DNA from 3 places in the Streptomyces sp. JK94 genome. Region 2 is predicted to be linked to each of the others. Evidence: riboswitches for the same ligand, from Rfam matches in the RefSeq annotation. Region 2 holds a riboswitch; each other region holds the start of a gene.
What was found. A riboswitch is a leader RNA that binds a small molecule or an ion and turns the genes downstream of it on or off. The one in region 2 is predicted to bind cyclic di-AMP.

Region 1 (5,246 bases), on a different contig from region 2:
CACGGCGTCGCACAGCTCCACCAGCGCGACCTTCGCGTCGCACTCCTTGAGCGGGGCCAGCGCCGCCCGGGCTTCCTCGGCGTACCGGACGGTGTCCCGTCGCGCCTGCTCCAGCGCGGGGTGGGCGCGCAGCAGACGCAGGGCCTCCGCGTGCCGTGCGTCGTCACTCAGGTCGGAGTCCAGCAGCTCGCACAGGGCGTTGTCCTCGGCCAGCCCCAGCCGGGCGGCCCGCTCGCGCAGCCGCAGCACCGGGAGGGTCGGGATGCCCTCGCGCAGGTCGGTCCCGGGCGTCTTCCCCGACTCGTGCGAGTCGGAGGCGATGTCCAGGACGTCGTCCGCGAGCTGGAAGGCGACGCCGAGCCGCTCGCCGTACTGGGTCAGCACGTCCACGACCGTCTCGTCGGCGCCGGACATCATCGCGCCGAACCGGCAGGAGACCGCCACCAACGATCCCGTCTTGCCGCCCAGCACGTCCAGGTAGTGGTCGACCGGGTCCCGTCCGTCCTGCGGGCCCGCCGTCTCCAGGATCTGGCCGGTCACCAGCCGTTCGAACGCCAGGGCCTGCACGCGGACCGCCTCGGGGCCGAGGTCGGCGAGGATCTGGGAGGCGCGGGCGAACAGGAAGTCGCCGGTGAGGACCGCGACCGAGTTGTCCCAGCGGGTGTTCGCGCTGGGCACCCCGCGCCGCACGGTGGCCTCGTCCATCACGTCGTCGTGGTACAGCGTGGCGAGGTGGGTCAGCTCCACGACGACCGCCGAGGGCACGATCCCGGGGGCGTAGGGGTCGCCGAACTGGGACGCGAGCATCACCAGCAACGGCCGGAACCGTTTGCCCCCCGCCCGCACCAGGTGCTGGGCGGCCTCCGTGATGAAGGGCACCTCGCTTTTGGTTGCCTCAAGCAACCCTTCCTCGACAGCAACCAATCCGGCCTGGACATCGGCTTCCAGAGCCTGGTCCCGCACGCTCAGCCCGAACGGCCCGACGACGGTCACGAGGGGTCTCCTGTCTGCTGGTGTCCACTGGCGATTACCTGGTTTGTCGATAGGTCGCTGCCACCACTCAAGTCAGCGTATCCGGTCACGTTTCGATCACCGCTAGCGCCCACCGTTACAGGCCGGTCGGTATCGGATCATGTGCGGCAACATTTCGATCAGGCGATATGAGCAGATATTGATCGACATCACCCGAGGCCCGCGGCACGGAGTGCGGGCGGCCCGGAAGCCGCCGTCGAAGATCCCATCACTCCTCCCAACGGCCCGCGCTCCGAGAACGTCACCCACCCGGCACACCCCCCTCCCGTCCCGAACGGATGCCCGCCCGGCACACGGGGACACCGAACGGGAACACCGGACGGAGCGGGCCCCGGGCGGCCCCGGCAAGGCCGCGTACGGCAGTCGGCGCCACCCGGTCGCACCCGTCCAGTCGCACCCGTCCAGCCCCCACCCGGCCGACCACGCCCGCCCGGCCGCACTCGCCCAGCCCTCACCCGGCCGACCGCACCCGCCGCTCACACCCACCCGGCCACCACCCGCCCATCCGCCACCCCTCACTCTCACCCCACCCCCACCCCCATCCGCGGCCGATTGACGCACACTTGGAAGCAATGCCCGATTTGCCGCTCTTGCCGAGGCCAGTGAGTTGACTCACTCCCCCTCCCTGTGAGCAACCCTGCCGCCGACTAGGCCCTCCCTTTGCGCCGCAAGCCAGTTGAGGCTTGGCGACCGCAAAGGATCAAGCACCTCAAACCCCCCAGACCAAGGTCAACAGGCGCGTTGGGTGATTCCTGCACTTGTTCCGGACATGTGCTCTCGCATACGTTCCGGGCCTGTCGGGCGGACGCCGAATCCTGCCACCGCCCGTACGCACAGTCATCCACCAACAAACTCGCAGGCAGGAGCGGGGGACCCAGGTAAGTCGCCGCACCGGTCACCACCGGAGCGGCTCGGGGTGAAGCCGTGCCCGTCAGGGCCCGGCCGGGCACCTCCCCGCCCGAACCCGACAGCTCACCTCGCAGGCGTAAGGAGAGGGACTCACGCATGTCTGCCAACGGTCACAACCGTCACACCCGGACCGCCCGCATCGCCCGCAAGCTCGCCGTCGCCGGCACCGGCGCCGCCGTGCTCGCCCTGCCGCTCATCGGCGCCACCAGCGCGTCCGCGGCCACCCCGGCCGCCGCCACGACCGCCGCCACCGCGGTGACGACGTACCCGGACACCCTCGACGGCTGGATCCGGGAGTCGCTCGACATCATGGCGCAGCACGGCATCCCCGGGTCGTACGAGGGCATCCACCGCAACATCATGCGGGAGTCGTCCGGCAACCCGCTCGCCATCAACAACTGGGACATCAACGCCATCAACGGCACCCCGTCCAAGGGCCTGCTCCAGGTGATCGACCCGACCTTCCAGGCGTACCACGTGCCCGGCACCTCCTGGGACCCGTACGACCCGGTCGCCAACATCACCGCGGCCTGCAACTACGCGGCCGACCGGTACGGCTCGATGGACAACGTCTTCGGCGCGTACTGAGCCCGCTGACGCCCGCCGGGACGGCGGACCGAGGCAGCCGGCCAAGGTTCGCCGAGGCCTGCCGGTGCCTGCCGAGTCCTGCTGCCCTGCTGAGGCCTGCAGAGGCCTGCTGGGCTCGGCAGAGCCGCACTGAGCCCTGCTGCTAAGAGGCTCCGAAGATCCGCTCGAGGACGACGGCCACGCCGTCGTCCTCGTTCGTGAGGGTGACCTCGTCGGCCACCGCCTTGAGTTCGGGGTGGGCGTCGGCCATGGCGACGCCGTGGGCGGCCCAGTGGAACATGGGGATGTCGTTGGGCATGTCCCCGAAGGCGATCGTCCGCCGCCGGCCGAGGCCCAGGTGCTCGGCGGCGAGCGCCAGACCGGTCGCCTTGGTGATACCGCACGGCTGGAGCTCCACCGTCCCGGGCCCCGACATCGTGACCGTGGCGAGGGAGCCGACCACCGTGCGCGCCGTCGCCGCCAACTCGTCGTCGGACAGGTCGGGATGGCGCAGCAGCACCTTGCTGATCGGCGCGCTCCACAGCTCGTCGCGCCGCTCGACCCGCACCGCGGGCAGCGTCGGGTGGGGCATCAGGTACTCCGGCTCGATGAGCGTGAGGCCGTCGACACCGTCCTGGTCGACGGCGGCGTGCACCTGCCCGACCTCGGCCTCGATCTTGCCGAGCGCGGTCTCCGCCAGTTCCCGGTCCAGGGTGACCGACCACAGCATCCGGTGCGCGGCGGCGTCGTACACCTGCGCGCCCTGTCCGCACACCGCGAGCCCCGTGCAGCCGAGACGGCCGAGCAGGGACCGCACCCGGGGCGCCGGCCTCCCGGTCACCACCAGGTGCCGCGCACCGGCCTCGGCCACCCGTGCCAGCGCGCCCAGCGACCGGTCGGAGACGGTGTCGTCGCCGCGGAGCAGCGTGCCGTCTAGGTCGGTGGCGACGAGTGAATATGCGGTGCGGTCCATGATCAGAGAATACGGACACCGCACCTGCCCGGCTCACCCGCGATCGCATCCGAACGAGGACGCGCGAGTCCGGCACGAGTGCGCACGAGTACCGCGTAAGTACGCACGAGGACGCACGTTCGTGTCCGAAACCTGGCACATCATCGGCTAAGGCCGCTTCAAGGCCTGTGCACCGGTTGGCAACAGGATCGTCCGCTACCTACCGGCCGGGGGGCGCCCGGGGGTACCTTCCTGTTGTCCAGGGGACTTGATCGGGGGGTCGGGTTGAACAGCGGACGTGTGCGTGTGCTCAGGCCCGAGGAGCTGGGCGAGGGGGAACGGGAGCACTGGCGCGAGCTGCGCGCCCGGTCGACGGCGCCCCGCAATCCGTTCATGGAACCGGAGTTCACCGACGCCGTGGGCCGGGTACGGCCGCGGGCGCGGGTGGCGGTGGTCTACGACGGCGGCGACATCGCGGGTTTCCTCCCGTACGAGCGCGGGCCGCTGGGCCAGGGCCGGGCGATCGGACTCGGGGTCTCGGACTGCCAGGGAGCGGTGCTGCGCCCGGGCCTCGTCCCGGACACCCGCCGACTGCTGCGGGCCTGCTCCCTGTCGAGTTTCGCCTTCGACAACCTGGAGGCGGACCAGGGGCTCTTCGTGCCGGCCGCCGCCGAGGAGCACGCCACGTACGTCATCGACGTGGCGAAGGGGTACGAGGCGTACGAGAGCGTGCTGCGCGCCCGGTCGCCGAAGTTCCTGAAGACCACCCTCGCCAAGGAGCGCAGACTCGGCCGCCAGGTCGGGGGCGTGCGCTTCGTGTTCGACGAGCGTGACCCGGCCGCGCTGCGCACGCTGATGGAGTGGAAGTCGGCCCAGTACCGCAGGACGGGGCGCCGGGACCGGTTCGCCCAGGAGTGGATCAGCCGGCTGGTCGCCCGGCTGGCCGGGACCCGGGCACCGGGGTGCACGGGCACGCTGTCCGTGCTCTACGCCGGCGGCCGGCCGGCCGCCGCCCACTTCGGGCTGCGGTCGGCGACGGTCCTGGCGTGCTGGTTCCCGGCGTACGACCCGGACCTGGCCAAGTACTCGCCGGGGCTGGTCCTGCATCTGCGCATGGCCGAGGCAGCCGCCGCCGAGGGCATCGGCATGCTCGACATGGGCCGGGGCGCGGCGGAGTACAAGGACGCGCTGAAGACCGGGGAACTGCCCGTGTACGAGGGAGCGGCCGCGCGCCCGGGGACCGGTGCCGCGCTGCACCGCTTCGGCCGCGAACCGGCCCGCCGTGCGCGCGGCTTCGTGCGCCGCCGGCCCCGGCTGGCGTCGCTGGCGGTACGGACGTCGAGGGGCGTGGCCCGGCTGCGCCGGTCATGACGCAGGGCAACACGAGGGGGTGGGCGCATGGCCGGTGCACGGCGTGCGCGGCAGAAGACGGAGCGGGACATAGCGGAGTTCCTGAGCATCGGGCCGGTACAGGTCGCCGAGCTGGATCTCGTCGCCGAGGGGGCCGCGGGGACGAAGGGGACGGACGGAACGGAGGGCGCGGGCGGAGCGGAAGGCGCGGCGGCATCCCCGGACGCGGAGAGCGCGGGAGGCACGGAGAGCGCCAGGGGGACGGAGAGCGCCAGGGGCACGGAGAAGGCCGAGCGGGTCGCGCTGAGGCCGGGACCGGGCAGCGCGCCGGTGACGTCCGGGGCGGTGTTCCTCCTGGTCAGAAGGTCGGGTCGGCCCGTCGGCACCCTGCTCGGGGAGGTGCCCGAGGGCGCCGACCCCACGGAGGTGCTGACGG
Region 2 (5,246 bases):
AACGCACCGGTGGAGGCACCGGACGGAACGGCGGCACGACCCGTGCTGCCGTCGTCGAGGCCGACCTCGACCTCGACCGTGGGGTTGCCTCGGGAGTCCAGGATTTCCCGGGCTACGACGACGTCGATGGACGGCACGAGCATCTCCTTCTTCCATGTGACGCTTCGGTGTGACGCGCGGGCCCACGGGACCGCGGCGGCTCTGCGGGACCGAGCCTAACCGGCTCCGGACGATCGGCCAGCCGATCGCCCACCCGATGGACAGAACCGAGAGTAAATTGTTTCCGAACGGAACAAAGACGTTTCCGGAAACACGTGCGGATCCGGGGCGGAACCCCGGGACGGGGTGGGGACGTGAAAATCCCGTCCCGGTGCGTACGGGGGAATACGCACCGGGACGGGAGCAAGGGGGGCCGCTGCCTACTTCAGGTGCAGCTGCTGGCCCGGGTAGATGAGGTCGGCCTCGTCGACGATGTCGTCGTTCAGCTCGAACAGCTCGGCCCAGCCGCCCTTGACGTCGTGCTCCGCGGCGATCGAGCTGAGGGTGTCGCCCTTGACGACCTTGTACTCGCCGTCGCCCTTCTCGACCTTCTTGCCGGTCGGGGTGGTGACGGTCTTCTTCTCGGCCGGCTTCTCGGCGGCCGGGCGCTCGTCGGAACGCGAGGCCTTCTGCTCGGTGGAGCGGTCGGCGGTGGAGCCGCTGCTCTGGCTCTGCGAGCTGCCGGAGCTGCCGGAGGACTGCGCGGAGCCGCCGCCCTGACTCCCGGTGGAGCCGCCGCCGGTGTACGCGGCGCTCGACAGGCCGGTGCCGCAGACCGGCCAGGCACCCTTGCCCTGGCCCGCGAGCACCTTCTCGGCGATCTCGATCTGCTGCGCCTTGCTGGCCTGGTCGGCGGTCGAGGCGTACTGCGTGCCGCCGTAGCCGGCCCAGGTGGAGGCGGAGAACTGCAGGCCGCCGTAGTAACCGTTGCCGGTGTTGATGGACCAGTTGCCGCCGGACTCGCACTGGGCGACGGCGTCCCACTCGGACGCGGTGGCGGCGGAGGCGTTGCCGGCCGCCATCAGCGGGGCGGCGACGGCGGCACCGGTGACACCGGCGACGGCGATGACACGGGTGGCCTTGGACGGGCGGCGGTGCTTGCCCTTGCCGGAAAACAGCATGGTTGATCCCCTCACCGACGCCTGCGAGGTGAGCTGTCGGGTTCGGGCCGGTTGAGTTGCCCGGCCGGGTTCCTCGCGGAACTCGGCTCCACCCCTAGCCGCTCCGGCTCAACTGCCCGGTGCGGCACTTACCTTGGGTCCCCCGCTCCTGCCTGCGGCGCTTGCGCGACGACTGTTCCCGGACGGCCGCTGGCAGGATTCGGCGTTGCGGCAGCCGGGGCCCGCGATGGCGAGCGATCACGACCGTAGACACGCGCGCCGCGGATTTTCAAAGACGATCACGACTTCTGAGACCTATATCTCACGTGATCCAAAACGGACATACGGCTCGAACCGTGACGCGAACTCCCCCTACTTTTCACCCGATTCGCCCCCGACCGTGAGCGTCTGACCGGGCAGGATGTGGTCCGGGTCGGCGCCGACGACCTCCTCGTTGCCGGTGTAGAGCGAGCGCCATCCGCCGTCGACCCCAAGGGAGTCGGCGATGCCCCAGAGACTGTCGCCGGACCGCACGGTGTAGGACCCGTCCACGACCTCTCGCGCCTCTCCCTCACCGCGCGAGGCGTGCCGCCCCGACGGGTCGGACGCACGCTCGTCCACCGGGTTCTCGTCGGCATTGCCGCCGCGGTGCTTGCCCGCGCCGGACTCATCGGTCTCGGCGAGGGGTGAAGAAGCGTCACTCTGCCCGACCTTGTCCACTTCATCACCCTTGGTGGTGGGTGCGGAAGAGCTGCCGGAATCCTGTGGACCGAGACCCGCCGCGGAGTCGGACGAACCGGACCCGGCCGACTCGCTCCGGTCGGCCGACGAGGCGCCGGAGGTGGACGAGGGCGAGGCGGACGGCGACAGTCCGGGCCGCGGCTCCGATGTCCCGGACGAGCCGTCCGACTCCGGGGAACCGGTCAAACCGGACGGATCAGACGGATCGGCCGACGCGGGCGCGGTGGGGGCCGAGGAGGCGTCCGCGCCCTCCGACGAGCCGTCACCCGTCGCACCCGTGCCGCCGTCCGCGGCCCCCGGGGCGTTCCCGATGCCCGCGAGCGGCGCGCAGGTCGGCCAGGCGGCGACGCCCTGGTCCGCGCGCAGCTTCTCGGCGACTCTTATCTGCTGGGAGCGACTGGCCTGGTCGGCGCTCGGCGCGTATTCCAGGCCGCCGTACCGCTCCCAGTCGTCCTGCGACAGCTGCAGGCCGCCGTAGTACCCGTTGCCGCTGTTCTGGCTCCACGCGCCGCCGGTCTCGCACTCGGCGACCCGGTCCCAGTTCGTCCCGTCGACCGCGTGCGCGCCGGTGGCGCCGAGGAGCGGGATCGCGATGGCGGAGCCCGTCACTCCAGCGGCGACGACCAGGGCGGGAGCCTGGCGGGGGCGGCGGTGACGACCGTTCCCGGAGAGCATGCGACGACCTTTCACGAGACAGCGGGGACCGCGCGGCGGTGAGGCTCAGGGCCACGCTGATCCGTGAACGTATAGGCAGATGATCGCTTGTCACAAGTTCATGCCGCGCAGATCACGTGAAGATCACAAAGGTGAGGGCGTGTCATGTTTGCGGAGGTGACGTACCGTTCCGTTCCTCCGGTGCGACCGGGGTGAACGACACGGGCAGGGTGCGCAGGCCCCGCATGATGAGCCCTCCGCGCCAGCGCAGTTCCGCCGGATCCGCGGCGAGGCTCAGGTCCGGGAGGCGGGTGAGGAGGGTGGCGAGCGCGGTCTGCCCCTCCAGCCGGGCGAGCGGGGCGCCCAGGCAGTAGTGGATGCCGTGGCCGTACCCGAGGTGCTGGCTGTCCCGGCGGGAGAGGTCGAGCGTGTTCGGGTCCGCGAACCGCTCCGGGTCCCGGTCGGCGGCGGCGAGGACGACGAGAACGGGGTCGCCCGCCGCGACGTCCTGCCCGCCGAGGGACAGCGGCCGGGTGGCGAAACGCCAGGTGGCCATCTCCACCGGACCGTCGTAGCGCAGGAGTTCCTCCACGCCGGTCTCCAGCAGGGCGTGCTCCCCGGCGGCGAGGGACGTCTGCAGGCGGCCCCGCTGCTCGGGGTGGGTGAGCAGGGCGTACATGCCGTTGCCGATGAGGTTCACGGTGGTCTCGAACCCTGCGAAGAGCAGGATGAAGGCCATGGCGGCGGCCTCGTTCTCGGTGAGGTGCTCGCCGTGGTCGGAGGCGCGGATGAGGCCGGAGATGAGGTCCTCACCGGGGCCGGCCTCGGGCGGCAGCGCCGCGCGCTTGCGGTGGATGAGGTCGGCGAGGTAGCTCCGCATCTTCTTCACCGACCGCGCGACCCCGCCCCGCGGTCCCCCACCGTGACGGATCATCATGCCCGCCCAGTCCCGGAAGTCGTCCTGGTCCTCCCGGGGTACGCCGAGCAGGTCGCAGATGGCGTGGATGGGGAGGGGAAAGGCGAAGTCGTGGATGAGGTCGGCGCTGCCGGTGCCGGCGAACCGGTCGACGAGTCCGTCGGCCAGCTCCTGCACGCGGGGCGCGAACTCGGCCACGCGGCGCGGGGTGAAGGCCCTGCTGACCAGCCGGCGCAGCCGGGTGTGGTCGGGCGGGTCGATGTTCAGCAGGTGGGTCATCAGCTCGGCCTTCCGCTCCCCCGGAATGCCGGTCTTGCCCTTGGCGTGCGCGGACTCGTCGTGGTGGGCCGGGTTCTTGGACAGCCGAGGGTCGGCGAGCGCCTGCTTGGCGTCGGCGTACCGGGTCACCAGCCAGGCCTCCACGCCGCTGGGCAGCCGCGTCCGGTGCACGGGCGCGTGCTCGCGCAGCCAGGCGTACGCGGGGTAGGGGTCGCTCGCGAACTCCCAGGTGAAAAGCTCGGGGGTGGGACAGTCGGGCGTGGAGTGGTCGGTCACCCCTCGACCGTATCCGGGGCGGCGGGGGCGGCCGGGGTGCAGGTGCCTCTTCTCCGGGGCTCGGGCGCCGGGGGGCCGTTTCCCGGGGCTCCGTTTCCCGGGGCTCCGTTTCCCGGGGCTCCTCCGGTGTTCCCTCCCCGGTGCTCCTTTCCTCCGCCGGTACCGGACGGCATCGGCCTCAGCCCTCGGCGCCCTCCGCCTCCCTGATCGCGTCCCGGTACGCCCGGGCCGCCGCTCTCAGGGCCGCTTCCGGGTCCGTGCCCTCGGCCTCGGCGCGGGCCGCCAGGGACAGCAGTTCGTAGCCGATGCCCTCGCCGGAGGGCAGGGGGACCGGGAGGCCTGCCGTGCGCACCCGGGAGGCGAGCTTCGCGGCGAAGGCGAGGCCGGGCTGGCCGAGCGGGACGCCCTCGGTGACCGAGGTGCGCTGCTTCTCGGCCGCCTTGGTGCGCAGCCAGTGCTCCCTGACCTCCTCCGGGGTGGAGGCCGTCTCGTCGCCGAACACGTGCGGGTGGCGGTGGATCAGCTTGGCGACGATGGTGCCGGCCACGTCGTCGACGGAGAACGGCGCGTCGGGGTCCTCCTCCGCGATGCGGGCGTGGAAGACGACCTGGAGGAGTACGTCGCCCAGTTCCTCGCGCAGTTCGTCGCGGTCGCCGTCCTCGATCGCCTCGACGAGTTCGTACGCCTCCTCGATGGCGTACTTGGCCAGGCCCCGGTGGGTGCGCCGGGACGACCACGGGCACTCCACGCGGATGCGGTCCATGACCTGTACGAGGTCGAGCAGGCGGGCGCCCGGGAGGTCGTAGGAGGCGGGGAGCAGTTCCAGGTCCGGCATGGAGACGCGGCCGGAGCCGGCGAGGCGGGCCAGCCCGTCGGTCAGCGCGGGATCGCCCTCACCGGTCGCCACGACCACCACCGTGTGGCCGCCGGCGCAGGTCGCGACCAGTTCCTCGGCGGTCGGGGCCGCCTCGTCGACCGGTATGCCCGCCTCGCGCAGATACGGGAGCTGGGGGTGCGTGCCGTCGGCGCACAGCACACGGTCGGCGGTGCGCAGGGCCTGCCAGGCGGGCCAGGACAGCAGGCCGGGGGCGACCCGGTGGCTGGTGGTGAGCAGGACGATGCGGCCGGGGTCGGGGGCGGTGCCGGGGGTGGCGTCGGCGCTGGTTGCGTTCACGATCAGAACGTAACGCACGCGGCGGACAACCCCCGGAGTTGCCCACAGGGGGGCCGGCCGGAGCGCA
Region 3 (5,246 bases), on a different contig from region 2:
CCAGCGCCTCACGCGCCGAGTTCAGCCGGTCCTCCTTGCGGGCGACCTCGTCCCGCAGATCCTCCAGGCGCCGCTCGGCGGCGTCGGCCCTCTCCTGCACGCCGTTGTACTTCTCGGTGGCGACCTCCGCCTGCCGGTACAGCTCGTCCACCCTGGCCTTGACCTGCGCCGGTGCCGGCTGCGGATCGGCGTGCCCGGTCCCGCCGCCCAGGCCCGTCGCGGTGGCCGCGCCCGCCAGGGCGATCGTGGCGGCCGTGCGGGCCGCCCCGCCGCCCGCCGGGCGCTGCTGCCGTGGCCTGCGGTGCGCTGCCACTGGAGCCCACGTCCTTCCGCACTCGTCATCCGCTCGTGCCGGCCGGTTCCGGTCACTCGGGGAGGACGGTAGGCGGGCGCGCGCAGCGACGGCGCCGAGTTGCGCGGAACTGTCGGTACCGGACCAGTCGATGGCCTTACGTGACCGCGGAACCCCCGCATGGCCGTCTGCTTCACGCAGAGTGATGACCGATACGCCGTTCCAGGGGCGGGGGAGGCGCCTGAGGTGTTATGCGGCGCGCCTGTGCGGCGAGGACGGCCCCGCCCCGTCCCGCATCCGCCGGTCCGGTGTCGGCGGGTGTCCGGGCCCGTAGCTAGGCTCCGGCCTCATGGACGTACTCATCCACCTCTTCGTCGGTCTCCACATCATCGGTATCGCGGCGCTCCTCGGAGGCTTCCTGACCCAGATGAAGGCGATGGGCCGGGGCACGGCCCGCTTCATCCCGGCGATGCTGCACGGGGCGCTGACGATGCTGGTGACCGGAGTGGCCCTGGTCGGTCTCCACCAGGCCCAGGACCACTCCGTCGACAACATCAAGATCGGCGTGAAGCTCGCCGTGCTGATCGTGATCCTCGGCCTGGTCTACGTGAAGCGCGACGACCAGAAGGTGGAGAAACCGCTGTTCGGCCTGGTGGGCCTGCTGACCGTCGTGAACGTCTTCATCGCGGTGCTGTGGACCTGAGTTCCCCGCCGTCCGCGCCCGCCGGCCGCAGCCCCGCCCGGGCCTGGACGACCGCCCCGGCCCCGACCGCCAGCCACGCGGCCACCGCGATCCACAGCAGCACCCGACCGGGGGCGTCCAGCCACGGGACGTCGACGGCGGCGGCGACGGACAGGGTCGCCGCCGCCGTCATGCCGAGGGGAAAGGCGGTCGACCAGCGGCGCACGTCGTAGCGGACCCGGGGCCAGGCGATCTCGGCGGCGAGGAGCACGGCGTACCAGGCCAGGTCCAGGGCCAGCAGGAAGACGGTCAGGTCGTGCAGGACGGCGCTGTCGTCCTCGTTCCACATGTACATGCCGGTCCCGGCCGCCGCGAGCAGCTGGGCACCGGCGAGCGCGGAGATGGCGAGCGCGCCGCCCGCCAGCCAGTGGTCCCCGTTCCCCCGGGCCACCTGCCGCAGGTCGAAGCGGAACAGCGCGATCAGGTACAGCACGATCCCCAGCCAGAACGGCACCAGGGACGCGTACGCCAGCCAGGGCGCCGAGGTGGCGGCGGCGAGCGTGGCGCCGAGCACGGCGAGCCCCTCCGTGGCCACGCAGCCCAGGAACACCGCCCCCGGCATCCGGCGCCCCCGGCGCCGTACGACCACCAGCAGCAGAACCGGCCACAGCAGTACCGCCAGCACCAGCAGGGCCGCCGCCGGGACGGGCCAACCGAGCAGGGAGAGGCGGGTGCCGAGCACGGTCGTCGCGGCGACGGCGGTGAGCGCGCCCGGCGTCCCCGCCCGCGTCACCCACCGCGTGCGCTCGACCAGCAGCAGGTGGCCGAAGTTCGCCGCCAGGGTCAGCCAGGCCGCGCAGGCCAGGACCAGGGTGACGCGGGACAGGAGCTGGTGGCCCGTCAGGTGCAGGCCGATCGACAGGATGCCGGTCGCCATCACCGCGGCCCCGGCCGCCGGCGGACGCTGCGCCCACCAGGCGCGCAGAGGGTGGGGGGTGGTGCCCGATGACATGCGCCCGATGCTAGAGAGCCGTGCGGCTCAGGCCGGGCGCACCACGCTGTGGACCGACGACTCGCCGTCGTAGAAGATCGACTCCTCACGGACGTACGCGCCCGGCTTCGGGGCGTGGATCATCATGCCGTTGCCGATGTAGAGGCCGACGTGGCCGAGGTTGTCGTAGAAGAAGACCAGGTCGCCGGGTTGCGCCTGGGAGACCGGGACGGTCGTGCCGGCGTTCACCTGGTCGTAGGTGGTACGCGGCAGCGTCACGTCCGCGGCCTTCCAGGCGGCCTGGGTGAGGCCCGAGCAGTCGTAGGAGCCGGGGCCCGCGGCGCCCCACACGTACGGCTTGCCGATCTGGGCGCGGGCGAAGGCGAGTGCCTTCTCGGCCTTGGTGCCGTACGAGGCGTCAGGCGGGGTGGCATCCGACGTACCGGTGCCGCCGGAGGACCCCGACGAGCCGGAGGAGCCGGAGGCGGAGGAGCCCGACGAACCGGAGGCGGTGCCGCTTTCCCGCTGGGCGGCCCGTTCCTGCCGTTCCCGCTCCTCGGCCTGCTCTCTCGCGAGCTCCGCGGCCTTGCGGGCGGCCTCCTCCTGCTTCTTCCTCTCGATCGCGGCGAGCCGGGCCTTCTCCTCGGCGGTCAGCTCCGACAGCAGCTCGCGCGCGGTGGAGAGCTTCCGCTGGACGGTGGCCTTGGCCGTCTGCAGGTCGTTCTGCGACTCGGTGAGCGTCGCGAGGCTCTCGGTGGCCTCGCGGCGCTTCTGCATCGTCTCGGACTGCTGGGTGACGTAGTCGTCGACCGCGTCCTTCTGGCGGTCGGTGAGCCTGCCCAGCAGGTGGTCGCGGTCGACGTAGTCCTGCGGCGAGTCCGCGAGCAGGAAGGTCGCGGTCTCCGGGATCGCGGAGCCCGTGCGGTACTGGGCGGCGGCGAAGGACCCCAGCTCCTCGCGCGCCTCGTTGAGCCGCTGGGTGCGCTTCGCGACGTCGTCGAGGAGGGTGTCCACGCGCTTGCGCTGCTTGGACGTCTTCTCCTTGGCCGCGTTGTACTTCTCGGTCGCCGACCCCGCCTGGCGGTACAGGTCGTCGACCTTCTTCTCGACCTCTTCGAGGCTCGGCCTGCCGTCGTCCGACGGGGCGGCGGTGGCCGTCTGGGACAGCAGGGCCACCGAGGTGATGGCCGCCGTGGCGAGGGCCGGGGTCCGTATGCCTGCGACGCGCGTACCCGTGGGACGCGACTTGCGGTGCGACGCCAAGGAGGCGACTCCTTCCAACCGTCCGCCTACCGGGTTAGCTGTCGGGTTCGGGCGGTGGTTCGGAAGGGTTGCCCTACGGCGGGTCCGCCCCGTCGGGGGCGTTCGGCCGATTCACCCCAAGGTGCTCGGTTGGGTCCCCGGCTCCGGGCGCCGTGCGGGCACGCCGGACTCGGCGGAGGCCGCGCGGCCCGGCGACGTTCGCCGGAGGGGGCCGTGCGGCCTGCCCGCACCGTAGCCAACTCGTGAGGCCGCTGTGAAGGTTGGTGGGTGATATGCCCGATACATTTTCGTGACCTCCGGTGCGGGCGTCACTCTTGGTGCGAGGACCCGCAGCAGGGCGTGCCCGAAGCCGGGATACCGGCCGTTTTCCGGGGTGGCGCCGGGTTGTCGGTGGGGCGCCCTAGACTCGGAGAGCGATGAGCAGCCTCTTTGACGACAGCTTCCTGGCGAGCCTCCAGACCCCCCGCGGTCACGAGGAGGAGCCCCCGCCCCCGCCCGAGGACGATCACGCACCGGAAGCGGTGCCGCACGATCTGTTCGCCGGGAAGTTCGACACGCCTCCGGACCGCGACACCCACTACCGGGACGGCGCCCCGCGCCCCGCCCTGGACCCGGCCGCGCTCCTGGAGGGACTGAACGAGAACCAGCGCGCCGCCGTCGTCCACTCCGGCACCCCACTGCTCATCGTGGCCGGCGCCGGGTCCGGCAAGACCCGCGTCCTCACCCACCGCATCGCCCACCTGCTGGCCGAGCGGAGCGTCCACCCCGGCCAGATCCTCGCGATCACCTTCACCAACAAGGCCGCCGGCGAGATGAAGGAGCGCGTCGAGCAGCTCGTCGGCCCGCGCGCGAACGCGATGTGGGTGATGACCTTCCACAGCGCCTGCGTCCGCATCCTGCGCCGGGAGTCGAAGAGGCTCGGTTTCACGTCGTCGTTCTCGATCTACGACGCCGCCGACTCCAAGCGCCTGATGGCCCTGGTCTGCCGGGACCTCGATCTCGACCCGAAGAAGTTCCCGCCGAAGTCCTTCAGCGCCAAGATCTCGAACCTGAAGAACGAGCTGATCGACGAGGAGGACTTCGCCGCCCAGGCGAACGACGGCTTCGAGAAGACGCTCGCCCAGGCGTACGCGCTCTACCAGTCGCGGCTGCGCGAGGCCAACGCCCTCGACTTCGACGACCTGATCATGACGACGGTCAACCTGCTCCGCGCCTTCCCGGACGTCGCCGAGCACTACCGCCGCCGCTTCCGGCACGTCCTGGTCGACGAGTACCAGGACACCAACCACGCCCAGTACTCCCTGGTCCGCGAGCTGGTCGGCACCACCGAGCACCCCGTCGACGTACCGCCCGAGGCCGAGGTCCCGCCCGCCGAGCTGTGCGTGGTGGGCGACGCCGACCAGTCGATCTACGCCTTCCGCGGCGCCACCATCCGCAACATCCTCCAGTTCGAGGAGGACTACCCGGACGCCACGACGATCCTCCTGGAGCAGAACTACCGCTCCACCCAGACCATCCTCAGCGCCGCCAACGCGGTCATCGAGCGCAACGAGTCCCGCCGTCCCAAGAACCTGTGGACCAACCAGGGCGAGGGTGCGCGGATCACCGGCTACGTCGCCGACACCGAGCACGACGAGGCCCAGTTCGTCGCCGACGAGATAGACCGCCTCACGGACGCGGGCGAGGCGAAGGCCGGCGACGTCGCCGTCTTCTACCGCACCAACGCCCAGTCCCGCGTCTTCGAGGAGGTCTTCATCCGCGTCGGCCTGCCCTACAAGGTCGTCGGCGGCGTCCGCTTCTACGAGCGCAAGGAGGTCCGGGACGTCCTGGCCTACCTGCGGGTGCTGGCCAACCCCGAGGACTCGGTGCCGCTGCGGCGGATCCTCAACGTCCCCAAGCGGGGCATCGGCGACCGCGCCGAGGCCATGATCGACGCCCTCTCCCAGCGGGAGAGGATCAGCTTCCCGCAGGCACTCAAACGCGTCGACGAGGCGTACGGCATGGCCGCGCGCTCCGCG

Region 1: it holds a riboswitch for cyclic di-AMP, as region 2 does, so the genes downstream of both, ACVV2G_RS14900 (transglycosylase SLT domain-containing protein) here and ACVV2G_RS20585 (transglycosylase family protein) in region 2, are expected to answer to the same signal.
Region 3: it holds a riboswitch for cyclic di-AMP, as region 2 does, so the genes downstream of both, ACVV2G_RS06360 (C40 family peptidase) here and ACVV2G_RS20585 (transglycosylase family protein) in region 2, are expected to answer to the same signal.

Annotation. Positions count from the first base shown of each region.
Region 1 covers NZ_JBSICH010000015.1:90,327-95,572, reverse strand. Annotated here, with positions in the region: gene ACVV2G_RS14905 (polyprenyl synthetase family protein) at 1-993, opposite strand, end outside; cyclic di-AMP (ydaO/yuaA leader) riboswitch at 1,865-2,032, shown strand; gene ACVV2G_RS14900 (transglycosylase SLT domain-containing protein) at 2,038-2,529, shown strand; gene ACVV2G_RS14895 (HAD family hydrolase) at 2,672-3,481, opposite strand; gene ACVV2G_RS14890 (GNAT family N-acetyltransferase) at 3,761-4,831, shown strand; gene ACVV2G_RS14885 (glycosyltransferase family 2 protein) at 4,859-5,246, shown strand, end outside.
Region 2 covers NZ_JBSICH010000022.1:4,087-9,332, forward strand. Annotated here, with positions in the region: gene eno (phosphopyruvate hydratase) at 1-137, opposite strand, end outside; gene ACVV2G_RS20585 (transglycosylase family protein) at 420-1,160, opposite strand; cyclic di-AMP (ydaO/yuaA leader) riboswitch at 1,164-1,330, opposite strand; gene ACVV2G_RS20590 (transglycosylase family protein) at 1,512-2,555, opposite strand; gene ACVV2G_RS20595 (cytochrome P450 family protein) at 2,698-4,005, opposite strand; gene ACVV2G_RS20600 (nucleoside triphosphate pyrophosphohydrolase) at 4,184-5,179, opposite strand.
Region 3 covers NZ_JBSICH010000006.1:332,405-337,650, reverse strand. Annotated here, with positions in the region: gene ACVV2G_RS06375 (C40 family peptidase) at 1-313, opposite strand, end outside; gene ACVV2G_RS06370 (hypothetical protein) at 642-995, shown strand; gene ACVV2G_RS06365 (tellurite resistance/C4-dicarboxylate transporter family protein) at 973-1,986, opposite strand; gene ACVV2G_RS06360 (C40 family peptidase) at 2,014-3,228, opposite strand; cyclic di-AMP (ydaO/yuaA leader) riboswitch at 3,236-3,413, opposite strand; gene pcrA (DNA helicase PcrA) at 3,645-5,246, shown strand, end outside.